2 linked regions of the Prochlorococcus marinus XMU1408 genome follow. Each later gene encodes a partner of the first gene's protein in a complex. Links are inferred from orthologs where the notes say so. Each region holds a gene or a part of one and is shown on either strand. Other genes may lie near its edges.

Region 1 (9,933 bases):
CAGAAGTGAAATGATTGGATATCTGTTTAGTTCTTTCTCTTTGAATTTTGTTAAGGCAACTAAACGTTGTCCCCATTTCTTGTCACTAACTCCTAGTACAAAAATATCTTTAATTGGGATTTGATTTTTTGAGATTATTTTCATTAATTCCATTTCGATATCTTCTGGAAAAATCGTTTCACCGCCCGAATTTATAGCTGAATCTCTTCTACCTAGGATTTGTATTGCTTTTCTATTGTCGAGAGTGATGTATTGCGCTAGATCGCCTGCTTCCCACCATCCATATGAGTCTTTAATTGATTCGAATTTATTATTCTTCCATTTTGAAGTTGCAATTCTACTGGTTTTAATCTTAAGTGAATTTCTTTTGTTGATTTCTATCTCAACATCTTCGAGAGGGAACCCAACACTATTACTTCCATTTAAAAAGTCTTTAGGACTAAGGCAAGTCACCATTGCTACTGTTTCGGTGGCCCCATAACAAGGAGCTAGATTAATAGACTTTCTGCGTGCTTTTTCAGCAAGGTCTATAGGAATGGAAGCTCCTCCAACCCATATCACAGCAAGGGATTGAAGCCATTTCAAACCATCAGTATTATCTATCAAAGATAATAATTGAGTTGGAACTAGGGATGTAATTAATGGACGTCTATGTTTATTAGTTAATGCTTCACTAAATTGCTTAAGTTGAAGTGGTTTATGCATTATAGAATTTGAAATCCAGTAATACCCAGATCCCCAAGTCTGATGTCTCCACCAAGGCATGAAACCACTTATATGATGCAAAGGTAGTGAATTGAGAATGATGCATTCATTTGGCTTAAGGCCATGATTCTTTAACCACTTTCCGGTTGATAAAGCCGAATTAGTGAGATTTTTAAGTGATTGGAAACAAAGATTTGGCCCTCCAAGGCTGCCCCCGCTTGAAATGATTATTCCTTCTCCTTCAGGTAAGGTTGACGATGTGGGGATTTTCGTTTGATCTTTTGGAGGCGCTAGATACACCCAGTTATGCTTTTCAAAATTCTTTAAAATTTCTTTTGAACAGTCCAGGTTTTTTTCAGGAATACATTCTACAACTGCAATTTTGGTCATACGGCTTCCCAGACTAATTTCGGATTGTTGTTGAAGAGTGGGCCTTTTGGGCACCATCCAGGTGCAAGTCCAGGTGCACAAGGATTTCCCCCTTTGACTTGTCTGGCAGCGAGGTGATTAACCCACCTTCTCCCAATACCAGTTTCAAAAGCTGTGCTTATGACTGTTTGACTATCTTCTTGTTCTATTTCTTTTAACAGTAATCTCGGATCACCATCTAATGCAGGGCGACGTATTTGCCAACTTTTCCATGTTTTTCGTAAATATGGAAATTCAACCAAAGATTCATCTAGTGCGATTGGAATTTGAGTGGCCAATGAAAATAAACCTTCAATATCTTTTGATGGGAGTGGCTGTTCAATCCATTCCAAACGAGGTTCGTTTTTGAGTTCGTTAATCCATTCTTGTGCTTTTTGGCGACTCCAACCTCCATTTGGATCAATTCTAAGTTTAAAATTATTTGGTAAAATGTCTAAGATTTTTTGTAATATTTTTTCTTCCTTAAAGTTATTTTCTAGGTGAGATACCTTCCATTTTATTGTACAAGAACTTTTCTTCTCATTTGATTCATCTACATATTTACGTATTGACTCTAATGGATCAATATCTGTAGGTAAAAGATAAGCTGATTTTGCGACGTCAAAACCTTCAAGATTTATTTTCCTTTGAGTGAGACTTTCTAAATCGGCTAAGCAGGACCCTAATCCGAAAGCAAGTGCGCCTGGCAATTCAAATAAATAATTTTCTATTGAATCTTTTGTAGTTTGTTTCCCAATAAAATCAAGACTTTCGATACTTTTTTCTAATTCCTTTTTCTCAATAGGTGAAACTTCCCCCCATCCGCAATTTCCATTTGAGTCTTTTATTTGCAACAATAAACCTACCTTGTTATGAATAATTCCTTGCGAGGTTATTAATTTTCTTGTTAGTTGAAATGAAAATGGCTTGATATTAATTATTAATTTCATGATTCAATAAAATCAAAAATTAATTATAAAAAAATGAGGATATAGCAAAACCTATACTCAAGCATAAACCATTAATTGTCTGAAAGCGTAAAGCTAAAAACTTACTGTTTTTAATACGCTCAGGTTGGTTGTGATGTCTTTTAATTAATTTAATAAGATCTAATCCTGAAGGAAGGCTAATTAAACATATAAGAGTCGTTATTGGCCATATTCCAAGTAGTACAGGTAGTAATTCTAATAAAAATATTAGACCAACGAACCACGGTAAAAATTCTGCCGCTCGATGAGTGCCTAAAATAACTAAGGGTGATTTTTTACCGACAGCAGCATCTTGATTGATTTGATGAAAATGCGAACAGAATAGAACTAAAGTGGTCGCCATGGCGGGACCTGCTCCAACAATTAGTGCAGTTCCCCAGGGGATGATATCAAAATTAGATTTTGGAGAAATAACAATTAGTGCTGCAGCTGTCGCAAGTGGTCCAAATGCAATCCAGCAAAGGGGTTCTCCCAGCCCCTTATACCCCAGTCTAAATGGTGGCCCTTGATATAAATATCCAAGGAAACAACAAATTATGACTAAAAAAAGTACTGTTATTTTACTTTTTAGAGCGAGGATAAATATTATAAATAAACCTAATAAAAGAGAAAAATATGCAACTCGACTTACAGTGCTTTTACTACCAGTTAAAGCTACTACCGAGTGGAATTTGTATTTGTCAACACCAGTTTCATCGTCAAAAAGATCATTGGTAAGGTTTTCCCAAAGCAAGATCAAGATTGAGGCAATTAGAAAACCGATGAATTGTCCCACCCGAATATTGCCGCTATTTCCTAGCTCCCATCCTGCAGATACAATTACGGGCATTATTGCGACTGAATACAGTGGCCACTTAATTGCAGCTTGCCAAAGATGTTTTCTTTCAGTTGTAGAAGACTTCACTGATAAACTAATCCTTCCTGTTTGTTTCTTGGTGTATCCCTTAAGACTAGGCAGCAGTTCAAGCATTGGTTTATTTATTTATAAAGGGTCTAATTGGTTATGAATTTAGAACCCGTCTTTAGTGAGCTTTTAGTTAGTTCTCTTCAGAAATGGAGTAAAAGAAAAGTTGATGAATGTATCTTGAGCATTTCTGTTCCTGTAAGTCAAACAGATCCTTTAACGACATTACCTTTAATTGCTGAAAAACATCAGTTTAGGTTTCTTTGGGATCTCTCTCCCAGATTGTGCCTTTCTGCCGGAGGTCATTGTCAATCTTTGGATTTATCTGGACCAAAGAGGTTTGAAAATGCACAAAGATTTAGTGATGAGATTTTTACTCGATTGATAGATATTTCTCCAAGTCCAGTATTTTCAGCATCAAGGATTTTATTTTCATTTTCTTTCTTTGATCAAATTAAAAGTAATGAAAAATCAATAGATGATAAATTTTCCCTTCAGGCTGTTTTGCCTAAGTGGCAATTAACCGCAAAAGATGGATTAACATGGCTACGTTTAAATTCAGTTGCCCAAAATCCTTCAGATGTTCGTGAAGCCATAGAAAGATTATGGTCAATTCGAGACAAGATAAATAAATCACCAGTCCGAATTGTTAATGATGAAAAAGAAAATTTCTTAGTCGATAATTTTTCTGATGATTGGCAATCTCAATATCGAGATGCGTTGACTAAAGGGATCGAATTAATAAATGCAGGTGATTTGGATAAACTTGTATTGGCAACGAGACAACGTCTCCTCCTAAGAAAACCATTAGATCCACTGCACTTACTTGCTCGTTTAAGAGTTCAGCAAACTAATAGTTGTCGATTCCTATGGCAAAAAAATCATGATGAGTCATTTTTTGGTGCATCGCCTGAGAGATTAATAAGTCTCAATCAAAATCAGTTGTTAATCGATGCTTTAGCTGGGACTGCAAAAAAAGGTGATGATGGGAGAGAATTGCTTGCTTCCTCTAAAGATTTAAGAGAACACCATTTTGTAGTTAATTCTATTGTCGAACAACTTTTTAGAAGAGGTATTAAAGCAAGTTATTCATCTCAACCAAAATTAATCACCCAAGACCATTTAATTCATTTGCATACTCTTATTCAAGCTTCTGTTAAAGAGAAATCTCCTCTTGATTTAGTTGAAGCACTTCATCCAACCCCTGCTGTTGCGGGATTACCTCTGAGTAAATCTTTGAGTTGGTTGAGAGCTTTAGAACCATTTGACCGTAAAACATATGCTTCTCCAATTGGGTGGATAGATAAAAATCAAAATTCAGAATTTAGAGTTGCCATACGTTATGGACAGGTTAGAGCTAATGAACTTAAATTATTTGCTGGCGCTGGTTTAGTAAAAGGTTCAACTGTTGAGGGGGAAATGCAAGAAGTAGCTTTGAAATTTGAAGTTTTAAGAAATCAATTAAACTTAGATAGAGTTAATTGTTCAAATGATCTATAAGGTAATCAATTACTTGATCTGCTAATGGAACATTCATTAGATTTTCTACTTCTCTAATACCAGTTGGACTCGTCACATTAATCTCACTTAGCATTCCTCCGATCACATCTATTCCAACAAAAAATAGGCCTTCCTCTTGTAAAGCAGGCTTTATTTGATTACATATCTCTATTTCTTTAGGAGTTAATTTAGTTGTCTCAGCTTTTCCACCTAAAGCCAAGTTGCTTCTGAAGTCTCCTTCCTTTGGACGTCTATTAATTGCACCTAATGGCTCTCCATTAACCAAAAGGATTCTTTTATCGCCATTGATTACTTCTGGTAGGAATTGTTGCATCATCACTGGCAAATGTTCTTGTGAAGTAACCAGTTCGAGTAATGCTTCTAAGCCTGGAGCATCCTTTGCAATTCGTATGACTCCTTGCCCACCTTTTCCTCCAAGTGGCTTTAACACAACTTCTCCATACTCTTTTGCAAATGTAATTAATTGTTCCACCCTACTTGCGACAAGAGTAGGCGCCATTAAATCACTAAATCTTAAAGCTCCTAACTTTTCATTCCAAGCTCTTAGTGATGCAGGCTTGTTAATTACATTTACACCATCTCTTTCTGCAACTTCTAATAAATGAGTGGCGTATAAAAAAGCCTCGTCAACAGGTGGATCTTTGCGCATCCAAATGCATGAGAAATCTCTTAAAGGAAGGCTTCGAGATGACTGGACATTGATCCATGGTTCACAATTGACCTTGTTAGAAACGACCCATGCATCGTCTCCTCGGGCTTGCAGGTCCGAGGGAGTACAGATCCAAACATCTATGTCGGCTCTTGATGCGGCTTGCATAAGTGCTGCTGATGAATCCTTCTTAGGATTGATATTTTCAATTGGATCTAAAACAAATAGTTGCTTCATGAATCAATTTCTAATTCCAATCAGTTCATTTAATTCGTTATTTCTCTCAAGTTCGTAGAGCTCGTCGCAACCTCCAATACTTTTTCCATTGATAAAAATTTGTGGAACAGTTCTGCGGCCTCCGGCTCTTTCAGACATTTTTGTTCTTGCACCATCGTCTCCATCAATAGAATATTCTGTGAATTGGACTCCTTTTTCATTAAGTAGTGCTTTGGCACGTAAGCAAAACGGGCAAAATCTCCAGGTGTATATTTCCACTGTAGTAATGCCTGAATCGGGAATTGATCTGTTCATTTATAGTATTTGGGTGGATATGCTGATAGCTTTTAATGTATTGATTCTATTACCTCGCTTGCAAGACCTGACTGATTTTAAAAGAGACCTTTCTTTATTGACTTCTCGCCTGGGTACAGCCCAGGATTGTCTTTGACGAACCTGCATTACTTGCTAGGCAAAGGGATTTAGAGCAAGTTGCATCGCAACCTGAGTTTTGGAATGATCCTCAAAATGCGCAAAAACAGATGCGTCAACTTGATGAGGTTAAAGCAGAGTTAGAAAAATTAATTACATGGAGGGGGGCTATTGAGGACGCAAGTCTTTCGTTAGAGCTTTATGAGTTGGATCCGGATGAAGACATCCTGTCTCAGGCTCACAATGGGCTCGAGAAATTAAAACAAGAACTTGATCGTTGGGAGACGGAGCGCCTCTTAAGTGGCATCTATGATAAGGAGGGTGCAGTTCTATCCATTAATGCTGGTGCTGGCGGAACTGATGCCCAAGATTGGGCTCAAATGCTACTAAGGATGTATACCCGTTGGGCTGAAAATAATGGTATGAAAGTGATCATTAATGAACTTTCTGAGGGAGAGGAAGCGGGAATAAAAAGTGTCACTATCGAAATTGAAGGTGTTTACGCATATGGTTTTTTACAAAATGAAAAAGGAACGCATCGTTTAGTCAGGATTTCCCCTTTCAATGCAAATGGAAAGCGACAAACTAGTTTTGCTGGAGTTGAAGTTATGCCTAAACTTGAAGAAGAGGTTGAACTTGAGATCCCTGAAAAGGATTTAGAAATTACAACAAGTCGCTCAGGTGGAGCAGGTGGACAAAATGTAAATAAAGTTGAGACTGCGGTTCGAATTCTTCATGTGCCTACGGGTATTGCCGTTAGATGCACACAAGAAAGATCTCAGCTTCAAAATAAAGATAAAGCAATGGCTCTATTAAAATCAAAATTGATGGTGATAGCTGTAGAACAAAGAGCTGCAGAGATTGCTGATATTCGTGGTGATATTGTTGAAGCTGCTTGGGGAAATCAAATTAGAAATTATGTTTTTCATCCATATCAAATGGTAAAAGACTTACGTACTGAGCAAGAAACAACAGATGTAGATTCGGTCATGAATGGGGAAATAGATATTTTTATTCAGTCTCTTTTAAGGCAAAATATTGAAGAATCTTAAATTTTAAATGGATATGAATAATAAAATTGTTTCTGATGAGATTGGTAAGAAAGCAACACCACCTCCAAGTTTTGTAAAACTTGCAATGAAAAATATGGTTCGTAAAGGTAGTCAAAGTCTTTATCATTTTGGTTTAACAGCTTTAGGTTTTCTTGGATTTATTCTTTTAGTTGCTGTGCTGGGAAAACCTCATATTCCTCAGTAATTTTATGGAGAATTATTTGTCAAATTCTTATGAATTGGATATAGATCTTTCTTTTACTCCCTTTCCAGTTCAAGACTTAGACGTCGTTGTTAATGGTGAGACTTTAGAGCTGATGAAAAATTCAAGTCAATGGAATAAGGAGATAACTCGCTGGATTAGATTTATAAAAGTAAATAAAGAATTTAAATGTCCGAAAATAGTACGAAATGCTTCTCAACTTAGCTTGGGGTTGGAATTAACAAATGATAAGAAAATCCTTGATTTGAATCAAAGCTGGCTTGGAAAAGCAAAGAGTACAGATGTGCTTTCATTTCCCATAATTGATGAGACATCCTTTGGTGTAAGTGATGAATGTATTGAATTGGGTGACATTGTTATCTCAGTTCCGACTGCGATCAGACAAGCAAAAGAAAATAATGTTGATTTATATAGAGAACTTAGATGGCTTGCAGTTCATGGCCTTTTACATCTTTTGGGTTGGGATCATAGTAACGAAGAAAGTCTTAATACAATGCTTTTAAATCAAGAGCAACTTCTTGATTTAGGAGCTATTCTTGAAAATGAAGAATGAAGATTAACAAATATGGCTCCGGAGATATCTAATGACTCTGAAAGAGCAGTTTGGGACATGTCTAATACTCTGAAAAGATCAAATAAAAGGTCATCATGGAAGATAGCTAAAGATCTTCCAACAAGCTTTTTATATGCAGCTAAAGGCTTAAGATATGCTTTTTCTACTCAAAGAAATTTTAGAATTCATGTTGCTTTTGCATTGGGTGCATTGGTATTAGGCTTTTTATTAGGTCTTGATAATAATAATTTAGCAATAATGGCACTTACAGCTACTAGTGTACTAGTAGTTGAATTGCTAAATACAGCAATTGAATCAGTTGTAGATTTAGCAATTGGGAAACGATTTCATCCTCTCGCACAAATCGCTAAAGATTGTTCAGCTGGGGCTGTTTTAGTAGCTTCAATCAGTTCAGTACTTATTGCTGTCTTATTATTATTTCCTCTATTACTTCAAAAGTTAGAATTTTAATCTCTTAAAATTATGTTATTGGTTATCGACAATTATGACAGCTTCACTTTTAACCTCGTTCAATATTTGGGCGAATTAGCATCGCAGCATCCTATTGCCTCAGAAGTAAGAGTTGAACGTAATGATGCTCTTACAATCAATGAGATTAAAGATTTAAACCCTGATGTGATTTTGCTATCTCCAGGTCCTGGGGATCCTGATCAATCTGGAGTTTGTCTAGATATTTTATCTAAGTTGTCCGTTAAAATACCTACCCTTGGTGTTTGCCTTGGTCATCAAGCTATTACTCAGGCTTTTGGAGGGAAAATAATCAGAGCTAAAGAACTAATGCATGGCAAAACATCTAATGTTTTGCATCGAGGTACTGGAATATTTAAAGATTTGCCTAATCCCTTAGTCGCTACTAGGTACCATAGCTTAATTGCGCAGAGAGAAAGTTTACCAGAATGCTTAGATGTTATAGCCTGGCTAGAGGATGAAACAATTATGGGAATTACGCATAAAGATTATCCCCACATATACGGTGTACAATTTCATCCTGAGAGTGTATTAACCGAAGCTGGGCATAAATTACTTTCTAATTTTTTGCGATTAGCAGAATCATGTTAAATTATCTCTATAATAGAGACGTTTCAAATTAATTTATACTTTATCGATAACCTTAAAAACTGACCAGAACCTTTTCATTTGATCAATAGTTCCAATACTTACTCTGATAGAACCTTTTAGATCTTTCTTTTTATCCATATTCCTAATTAGAATCCCAGATAACTTTAATTTTTGCTCAACATATTCTGGTTCTGATTTTGGCCAAAGTAGAAAATAGTTTCCTCCATCTATATGATATTTGACGCGAAATTTCTCAAATGTTTTTTTCAACCAATTACGTGCATTAAGTACTTTATTCACATAAGAATCAATATACGATGGGTCGTTAAGTGCTGCAAAAGCAGCTATTACAGCAAAGCTATTGACGTCATAAGGACCAGTGACACTTTTAACTATATTAATTACTGTAGAATTACCTATAGCAAAACCAATTCTTAATCCTGCTAAACCAGCAGTTTTAGATAGAGATCTAAGTACCAAAAGATTAGGTATTTCTTGAAAATTTACAAATGGTAAAACACTATCACCTGTAAAAGCTTCGTATAGCTCATCGACAACAATAAGTGTTTGAGATGACAGTTTTGTGATCTCTATAATTTTTTCTGGACTTAATCTTGTACCAGTTGGATTATTTGGATTACATATTAATAAAATTTTAGGACTCTTCTGAATGATTAATTTGCAAATCTGATTAAAGGGGTACTGAAAATCTTGATCCTCATAGGGTACTGAGATGATTTTCATTCCTCGCATTTGTGCACAAGGCGTGTAATATCCAAAAGTTGGCGATGTTGTTAACATTAAATCATTAATGTTGCCATATGCATGAAACACAGCATTTATTGCTGCATCAACTCCATTAAAAATACCTACCTCAGATGAGTTTAAATTTACGCTTGGGTTTTGTTTGATTAGATTGTCTATTAATTTTTCTTTTAAACCCGAATACTCTGGATAAATAGAGATTTCATCTCTTGTTATTTTTCTAAGGGATTCAATTACAAGTGGGCTAGGTCCAATTGTGTTTTCATTAAAGTCTAATCTTAGTAGATTTCGTCGTCCTTCTAGTGGTGCTGAATAAGGGTTTAAAGCCTTTATCTCTTCCCTAGGATTAGGCATATCCAAAAAAGAACTGTTTGTATTGTTCATTACATTCTCTCTAGGGTGGGGATACCTAACAAACTCATCCCGAGTTTAATTG
Region 2 (8,664 bases), on another replicon or contig:
TTCATCTTTGACGTCTGGTAAAACGTTAGATATTGGAGTTTTGTGGGTGCTATAGAAAAGCATTCCAATAAATACCATTCCTCCAACAATATTTCCAATAGTAACTGGAAAGAAATTCCAAAAGATTACTTTTGTAAAAGGAATACCAGATCCAAGTAGAGGGCCAGTTGTATGCAAAAACATATTAACTACTATGTGCTCCATTCCCATTGTTTGGAATGCAGTTATAGGTAGCCAGCAAGCAAGTATTTTGCCTGGAACACTTTTACTTACAAGTGCCATTGTTACACCTAAACAAACTAGCCAGTTTGCAATTACCCCACGTAAAAATGCAAGGAAAAAACCAGTACTTCCAAGCGCTTCATACTTAACAACTGTGTTTGCTTTATGAATAGCTATTATTTTTGCTGCAACAACTGCCCATCCTTTTCCACCTTCAGCAGCAGTTAAAGGATCTATATTTCCAGCACTAGATAAACTAATTGAAAGTAGTACGGCAACAAATGCTGTACCAAGAAAATTACCGATCCAAACCCATAGCCAATTCCTTACAGTTGCAGACCAAGAACTTTTTCCAGCCCATACTGCCATTGGTAGTAACGCAAAATTACCAGTAACAAGCTCCATACCAAAAAGAACGATGCTTGCAAAACCAAAAGGAAATATGAAAGAACCTAACCAAGGCATCCCAGATTGAATACCTATAGTAATTGCAAGACATGTCGCTAAACCTAAAATTGCTCCTGAATAGAAGCCTCTTATTAGTAAGTTTTTTACGCTTACAGATGATTTCTTTCCACCTGCAGCAATCATTCCATCTACCAATTCATTTGGCAGGACGTAGTCCATTTGAGAAGCACTTTGAGTCATAAATTTAAAAAGTAATAAAAATAATTTTTATAAAATCGAATTAATTGCTAATTCGATTCATAAATTTGGAAAAGATGTCGGGGCTACCATTGGCTCTATTAACTAAAGGCTTATCTTTGCCAAGGTTGTTAAACCAATTCATGAAACGAGAAATAGAATCTTTAGGTAAGACGGAGCTCATTTGAGAAGCACTTTGAGTCATAAATTTAAAAAGTAATAAAAATAATTTTTATAAAATCGAATTAATTGCTAATTCGATTCATAAATTTGGAAAAGATGTCGGGGCTACCATTGGCTCTATTAACTAAAGGCTTATCTTTGCCAAGGTTGTTAAACCAATTCATGAAAAGAGAAAATGAACCAGATTTCTTACTTAAAAATATTTTTTCTTTTGCATCAAAATTTGAGATAAGTAAATCTTTTAGTACATCTTTTAGTTCATCTTGAGGGACAGATTTTTTTATTAATTCGCCTAATTTATAATTAGGTCCTTGTGATCCACCAATGCATATATCATAAGCTTCAACGGTTTTTCCTTCTTTGTCTTTAGCTTTTTTACCCGTTAAACCAATTCCTCCCATGTAGGCTTGCCCACAACTATTAGGACACCCTGTCCAATGAATCTTTAACTCGTCTTTTAAATCTAATTCTTTGTCTAATTCATGTGAGATTTTTAAAGCTTGATCTTTTGTATTTGTCAGAGCGAAACCACAATAGGTATTTCCAGTACAAGAAACAGTACCTGCTGCAATAGTTTCTGGTTCTAATGGAAACTTTTGTAAGATAGATTGCCCCTTAAATTCTTCAATTAGATTTGTATCTATACCAGTAACAATAACATTTTGATCTTCAGTAAGTCTTATTTCTTTGTTACCAAAATTATTGCTGATATTCGCTAGATCTTGTAAATCTTCAGCCAAAAGTCGACCTACTGGCACATGAATTCCTGCATAATATTTATTTTCTTGCTTTTGAGGATGAATTCCAAAAAATGACCTTGGTTTATCTGAAAATATTGATCCTGGATCTTCTTTTAATTCTCCATATTGTTTTTCGACAAGATCTCTAAATTTCTCAATCCCAATTTTATCTAAATAAAATCTAAACCTACCTTTAGGTCTTATATTTCTTTCTCCATTATCTCTCCATAGGGATATAATGATTGATGTTAATTCATAAATTTTTTCTTCTTCAACCCAGGCATTTAACGGAACTGCATATTCATTCATTACTGATGAAAGTACACCTCCAACCCAAACACTAAAACCTAAAACATTATTAATTTTTACCGGATGAAAAATCAAATCATTATGTAAAAGAAAATTATCTTTAGAACCTGCTATAGCTGTATTCCATTTTCTTGGAAGATTTGAAAATTCTGAATTTCCTTTGCCTTCATTAGTTAAATGATCTTGCATTTTTGATGTATATTTTCTTGTGTCTATAATTTCTTCTGGGTCAACCCCAGCGATTGGATTGCCAGTAACATTTCTTGGATTATCAAATCCAGATTGAGTTGTTGATATGTTTACTTTGTCTAATCTATTTAATATCTCAGGTAAATCACTAATTAAAACACCTCTAAGTTGTATATTTTGTCTAGTTGTTATATCACAACTTCCATTTTCTCCATATCTAGCAACAATTGATGCAATTACTTTGAGTTGTTCTGAATTAATTATCCCATTAGGTATTCTTAGCCTTAACATGAACTTACCAGGTGTTTTGGGCCTCCAAAACATTCCATACCATTTTAATCTTAATTCTAAATCAGTTTTATCCATTTCCTCCCATCCCATTTCAGCAAACTTCTCTATATCCTTTCCTATTTCAAGTCCATCCTTAGCAGCTTTATTTTTTTCAACTTGATTTAGTTTTTTACCTTCTAGATAGTACTTGGCCATCACAATCCGTAATTAACATTATTAATTAACCGTCAAAAGACAAACTTTGTATGTATCAGTTTTTACCAAATTTTTTTATTCTTTTAGTAACATCCAATACAACGTACATATCTATTTAATTGATTAATTGGTTTTCAAATTTACCCATTTAGTATTGGCGTCCAATTTCTCCGAGGCTTCTAATCGCTCCACTTTTGAGCATTTCCCAAACCTCTTTCATAGCAAAGAGGTCTCTATGAAAAGTACTTTTGAATCTTTTTCTTCCTCTGTATTTAGTGTTTCTTCGATCAACCCCCTCTCCTCGCCTGAAATTATTTGTTCTCGAGTATCTAGAATTTCTCATTATCTCAATTTTAATAAATTAGTTGAAAGTACTAATACATCTTCAGATGTCCATCAAAAGTTGTCTTTGTTACCAAATAGAATTAATTGTGAGCCTCCTCACCATTTACATTTATTAGTTCATGGTTCTCGAGGTGGTGAGATACATCCATCTCTTCTTTCTTTGGTTGACCAATTAAAAAGGCTTAAAAATCGCTCTGTTTCAATAGAGGCTTTAACTGATGAGAATCCAGAACAAATTGACATCGGTAATAGATCAGTATTTTTAGTTCCTCTTTTTTTGTTACCCGGAAGTCATGTTTGTATTGATGTACCAAAAATATTTAAACGTTTGCAAGAAGATGGACAAAATATAAAATTGTTTCCTTTCCTAGGTTCTTTTATACCATGGCTATCCTTAATAGATGATCTGATAACTAGTCAGAGTCCTTTTGTTAAACCTGCATTGATTCATCACCCTGTCTCTTCAGATACTTCAAGCGTTTTTCTTAAGTCCTTAGAAAAATTCCTAAATATTCCTCTTTATTCATGGTCTAGATGGAATCAAGATACTTTGAAAAATGAGAAGAATTATCTTCCTATTCCCTATCTTTTGACGCCTAACAAAAATGTAGAAATTGATAGTAAAGGAGAGCAGCTTAAATCTTTGCTTGAGATTGATATTATTCATGGTGGTCTTGTTAATATTTTGGGTAACTTGCCATGAATACATATCAGTTTGGCACTGTGCATCTTGTCGGAGCAGGTCCTGGTGATCCCGATTTGTTAACAGTTAAAGCGCAAAAACTAATTAGTAAATGTGATGCGCTTGTATACGATTCTTTAGTTCCTGTAGAGCTACTTGAATTAGTTTCTTCAAATTGTCAACTTCATTCAGTAGGTAAGAGGCGTGGTCATCATTCGGTTCCTCAGAGGACAACGAATGATATTTTGTTTGACTTAGCAAAGAGTTATTCTTGTATTGTTAGATTAAAAGGTGGTGATCCATTTTTGTTTGGTAGAGGTGCGGAAGAAGCTTCTTATTTGCATAAAAAAGGGGTTCCAGTACAAGTAGTACCTGGGGTTACATCAGGTATAGCTGCTCCTGCTTATGTTGGGATACCTATTACTCATAGACTTGCTGGATCCTCAGTCACTTTTGTGACTGGACATGAGGGGATTGATAAAAAACGCCCAGCTGTAAATTGGCGGTCTTTAGCGAAATCTAGTGATGGAATCGTTATATATATGGGTGTTCATAATTTAAAATTTATCTCAGCAGAGTTGATTGCTGGTGGTATGCATCCTGAGACTTCTGCGGCAGTTATTGAGCAGGGGACTGTAATTGGTCAACGTTATATTAAGAGCCCTTTGGTAAAGCTTTTTGACCGAGTTCAAGAAGAAAATTTAAGGTCTCCTGCGATTGTTGTAATAGGTTCAGTTGTGGATTTTCAAGTAGAAGCTTGCTCTCCAAAGCCAGCTGAAGTGACATTTCCAATTCCTATATAGATAGTCTATCAGATATTATTTTTAGATTTGTAATAAACTCAGCCAAAATTCTTTGGGGTTAGTTGATATTTTTAATTCTTTTTTGTTTATTTTTTTAATTGGACGACAACTTAAACTATTAATTAAAAACCATTCATCATTATCTTTTGGTGTCGCTTCAATGAGAGCTTCTTTTATTATATTCAAATCAATTCCTCGTTGACGCATTATGCCAGGTAGACAACCACTATTAGATGGGGGAGTCAACCAATTATTTTCTCTTTTTACTAATATATTTGCTGTAGTGGCGCAACATATTTCACCTTGACTATTTAATAATATTGCATCATTAAAGCCTGCATTCTTTGCTTCTATGCGTGCTTGAATCCCTTGGGTATAGGAAAATGTTTTACAATAACTCAATCGGCTAAAAGAATTTCTTCTTTCAGTTTGACTAATTATTGTAGATATAGATTCAAAATTTGGTTGATAAGAATCTATCTCCAACCAAAAACTATGATGGCTTGTCTTGCTGATATCAATTCCACGTTGTTTTGATGCTCCTCGAGTCCAATTAATACGAATTACTCCATTGACCTTATTTAATTGCGATCGGTTAATGCCATCTTCAATGAGTGAAATCAACCATTCTTTTGATGGCGGGGGATTCATTTCTAAAATACTTGCACTTTCTTCCCATCTATTTAAATGCTCATCAAGAAGCTGCGGAACTCCATTCAAAATGAAAATCGTTTCAAAGATTCCATCTGCAAAGTTGAGACCTCGATCATTAATTGGCACTTTTAAATCTTTGAAGACTCCCCAGTGACCATTAATCCAGCCTAATTTTTCGTTCTTATTTTTAGTCATGTTAATGCGTTTAAAAGTGGCATCAATTTCCAATTCATTTCCTCAGCTTCCTTTTGACTATCTGAATCTGCAACAATTCCACATCCAGCGTGAGCACTGATAGAGGATTCTTTAATCATTAAAGATCGGATTAAAATATTGCTATCAAGGCCCCCCTCCCAATTTATATTTAATATTGATCCACAATATGGACCTCTCGCTGTTGGTTCAAGTTCATACAATCTTTTACATGCTCTAAGCTTCGGTGCTCCTGTTACTGAACCTCCTGGCCAGCATGCTTCAAGCAAGTCAACCCAAGTTTTATTTGTATTGAGTCTACCTTTAACTACTGAAGTGAGATGATGAACTTGTGAATAGCTTTCTAAAACTAGTAGATGAGGGACTTTGATTGAACCAGGTTGGCATACTCTTCCAAGATCATTTCTTAGTAGATCTACAATCATTACATTCTCAGCATGATCTTTTGGACTACAAATAAGTTCTGCTGCCCAATCAGCATCCTTTTCTGGATCTCTATCTCTGGGTCTAGTTCCTTTGATTGGTCTCGTTTCCACCTCACCACTGGGTAACGCTTTTAAAAACCTTTCAGGTGAAGTTGATATAATAGCTTCTCCTTTTGCCATTTGATCGCCGATAATTACTCCAGCAAATGGAGCCGGGGAGCATTTTTTAAGTTTTGAATATACGTCTATTGGACGCATAGATTCTGGTAATGGGGCTTGGCATGAGGTGGTTAGATTAGCCTGAAAAATATCACCTTTCGCAATCCATTCTTTGATCTCATCAACTCTTTCAGAATATTCTTGACTTGTTAATTTCCAGTCCCAAGATTCTAGGGGGATACTATTCTTGCGTTCTGTTTGTTTTGTCGTTTCAGAGTGAGCTTTGGAAAGCTTTTGATGAAAAGTACTTTTTAGAAAATTTTCCATAATTGAGATGCGCTTTTCATCTTTGCCTTCTAGCCATAGCTCTCTCTTCTGAAGATCAAATTTTAATATAGGGTCATGAGAGGCTATCCATAAAGTTGCCATAGAACTTGTTTGCCATGGATTTTGTGGCTCTGTCCAAGATGCAGCTTCATAACTCAGCCAACCAGTCCAATGCCCTGGCGGTAATTCGCGTAAAATTTTAAAAGGATTAGAATCGTTTTTTGAAGTTTCCAATCCTCTAGAACAAAACTGTTCTAGAGGATTAATTCCTAAGGTGACCCATCGACCTAAATCACTCCCATCGCCATCAAGCCATATAAATCCTGCATCTCCCCATTCTTGAATCAATTTATAAGCTACTAGCTCAGGTGATTTCCACTGACATAGTATTCGCTTAATGTTATTCACTAGATATTTTGGCTACATAGATCTTCTCGACCTATTTCTTTTAATGCTTTATCTCTAATGCGACAACTATCACATCTACCACATGGTTTACTTTCACCTTGATAGCAACTCCATGTTTTTTCTATAGGAATTTTTAAGCGTAATGCCTCTTTAAAGATTTTTGTTTTTTCCCAAGCTAGTAGTGGAGCCCAGAGTTTTATACCTTTCCCCTCGCGTCCTACTCTGCTGGATAAGTTGGCTAAATCTTGATATGCCTCTAAATAATCTGGTCTACAGTCTGGATATCCAGAATAATCCATTGCATTGATGCCTAATGCTATTCGATTGGCTCCACGAGCTTCTGCAAGACTTAACCCAATAGCAACAAAGATAGTGTTTCTACCTGGAACGTAAGTATTAGGAATAGTATTTTTTTGTATGCCTTTAGTGGGAATTATTTGTGACGTGTCGGTCAAGGAGGACCCACCCCAAGAAGATAAATCAATCTTGATTGTTATGTGATCCTCAAGATTTAAATCTTTTGCTAAATCTGCGGCTGCTTGTAACTCCTTAAGATGTCGTTGGCCATAATCAAAGGATAATCCAATCACTTTTTGCCCAGCTTCCATAGCTATACATGCAGCTGTAGCTGAATCAATTCCTCCGGAAAGTAATGCAATTGTTGTCTGTTCAATCATTATTTTTTTTAAATCTAATGAAGCAAAATCTTAATTATCTAGATGGTTAGAGTACACCTAGCCATTTGTGAGTTTGCATACTTAATCTCCAATCAGGATTGTTTTTTACATACTTGATTGCGAGTGTTTGTCCTTCTTCATTTTCCCATCCTGCTTGTAAAAATAATTGAGGTTTAACCTTTCCATTGTTTTTTATTAAATCAGCCATTTTTTTAGCAAAAAGTAAATCTTCAGCGTTCTGTATGACAACTTTTAATTCTTGGCAAGATAACAGATTATCAAGGCGTGGAGGAGAATGCCGTTTAGGAGATAATGTTATCCAATCTGGGTTGCCACTTAGTGCATCTACACCGCTTGTTTCGAGATGAATTGGAATAGATTTTTTCTCTAGATTGAGTGTAGATTTTCTAATTTCTCTGCATAGATGATCTAAATTATGATGTAATGGCTCACCTCCAGTGATTACAACAAAAGCTGCACCTTCTGTTTGCGCTTTGGCTGTGCTAATTGATAAATCTATCAAAGTTTGTTGTGGATGAAGTTCGGAATTCCATGAATTTTTCGTATCACACCAAGGACATCCAACTTTGCAACTAGCTAATCTAATGAAGTAAGCGCTTCTACCAGCATGTTCTCCTTCTCCTTGTAGAGAATGAAAACATTCCACTACTGGTAGAGATGGTTCCATTTATTGCTGTTCTAGAGATTTTTTTTCAATAATTTTTGATTGTGGATTGAATGCTTCACTTGGTGAGGATGGGACGCGTAATTGTGCAGCTTGAATCAAGCCACTAAATAAAGGGTGTGGTTTCCCTGGCCTAGAGAGAAATTCTGGATGATATTGACATGCAATAAAAAATGGATGATTTTTTAATTCTATTAGCTCTACCAATCGACCATCAGGTGAAGTACCACTAATTACATAACCAGATTCCATTAGGAGAGTCCTATATGAATTATTGAACTCATAACGATGTCTATGCCTTTCGTAAACAACTTCTTCGTTGTATAAACTTTGCCCGGTTGTGTTGGCTTGAAGTCTACAAGGATATACTCCTAATCTCATGGTTCCTCCTAGATCAACTACGTCTTGTTGTTCTGGGAGCAAGTGAATTACAGGGTGTTTTGAATTTGGATCTAGTTCGGCACTAGATGCATCTACTAAACCAGCTAAATTGCGAGCCCATTCAATGACAG

The links.
Region 2: the proteins of DNJ73_RS01255 (region 1) and DNJ73_RS09455 are in contact, whole or in part, in a solved structure (PDB 8RP0), measured with the Escherichia coli proteins. The link is inferred for Prochlorococcus marinus XMU1408 from one-to-one orthologs.

The regions. Positions count from the first base shown.
Region 1 is NZ_QJUE01000001.1:232,417-242,349, forward strand. What follows is about bases 7,079-9,933. They hold DNJ73_RS01255 (anthranilate synthase component II), read left to right. Parts: upstream 7,079-8,135; coding sequence 8,136-8,732; downstream 8,733-9,933. Other genes in these bases: DNJ73_RS01240 (DUF3285 domain-containing protein), read left to right, coding at 7,079-7,081; ybeY (rRNA maturation RNase YbeY), read left to right, coding at 7,098-7,652; DNJ73_RS01250 (diacylglycerol kinase family protein), read left to right, coding at 7,665-8,123; DNJ73_RS01260 (pyridoxal phosphate-dependent aminotransferase), read right to left, coding at 8,766-9,881; argS (arginine--tRNA ligase), read right to left, coding at 9,881-9,933. In the rest of the region: DNJ73_RS01205 (AMP-binding protein), read right to left, coding at 1-1,095; menC (o-succinylbenzoate synthase), read right to left, coding at 1,092-2,063; menA (2-carboxy-1,4-naphthoquinone phytyltransferase), read right to left, coding at 2,083-3,072; DNJ73_RS01220 (isochorismate synthase MenF), read left to right, coding at 3,106-4,506; gshB (glutathione synthase), read right to left, coding at 4,484-5,413; grxC (glutaredoxin 3), read right to left, coding at 5,417-5,707; more of DNJ73_RS01240, read left to right, coding at 6,890-7,078. UniProt on the Escherichia coli protein: Part of a heterodimeric complex that catalyzes the two-step biosynthesis of 4-amino-4-deoxychorismate (ADC), a precursor of p-aminobenzoate (PABA) and tetrahydrofolate.
Region 2 is NZ_QJUE01000007.1:62,755-71,418, reverse strand. Bases 4,621-7,599 are described here. They hold DNJ73_RS09455 (anthranilate synthase component I family protein), read right to left. Parts: upstream 6,791-7,599; coding sequence 5,450-6,790; downstream 4,621-5,449. Other genes in these bases: DNJ73_RS09445 (7-carboxy-7-deazaguanine synthase QueE), read right to left, coding at 7,514-7,599; queC (7-cyano-7-deazaguanine synthase QueC), read right to left, coding at 6,790-7,467; DNJ73_RS09460 (aminotransferase class IV), read right to left, coding at 4,626-5,453. In the rest of the region: DNJ73_RS09485 (formate/nitrite transporter family protein), read right to left, coding at 1-849; DNJ73_RS09475 (ferredoxin--nitrite reductase), read right to left, coding at 1,113-2,774; DNJ73_RS09470 (CbiX/SirB N-terminal domain-containing protein), read left to right, coding at 3,010-3,822; cobA (uroporphyrinogen-III C-methyltransferase), read left to right, coding at 3,819-4,604; more of DNJ73_RS09445, read right to left, coding at 7,600-8,155; DNJ73_RS09440 (CTP synthase), read right to left, coding at 8,156-8,664. UniProt on the Escherichia coli protein: Part of a heterodimeric complex that catalyzes the two-step biosynthesis of 4-amino-4-deoxychorismate (ADC), a precursor of p-aminobenzoate (PABA) and tetrahydrofolate.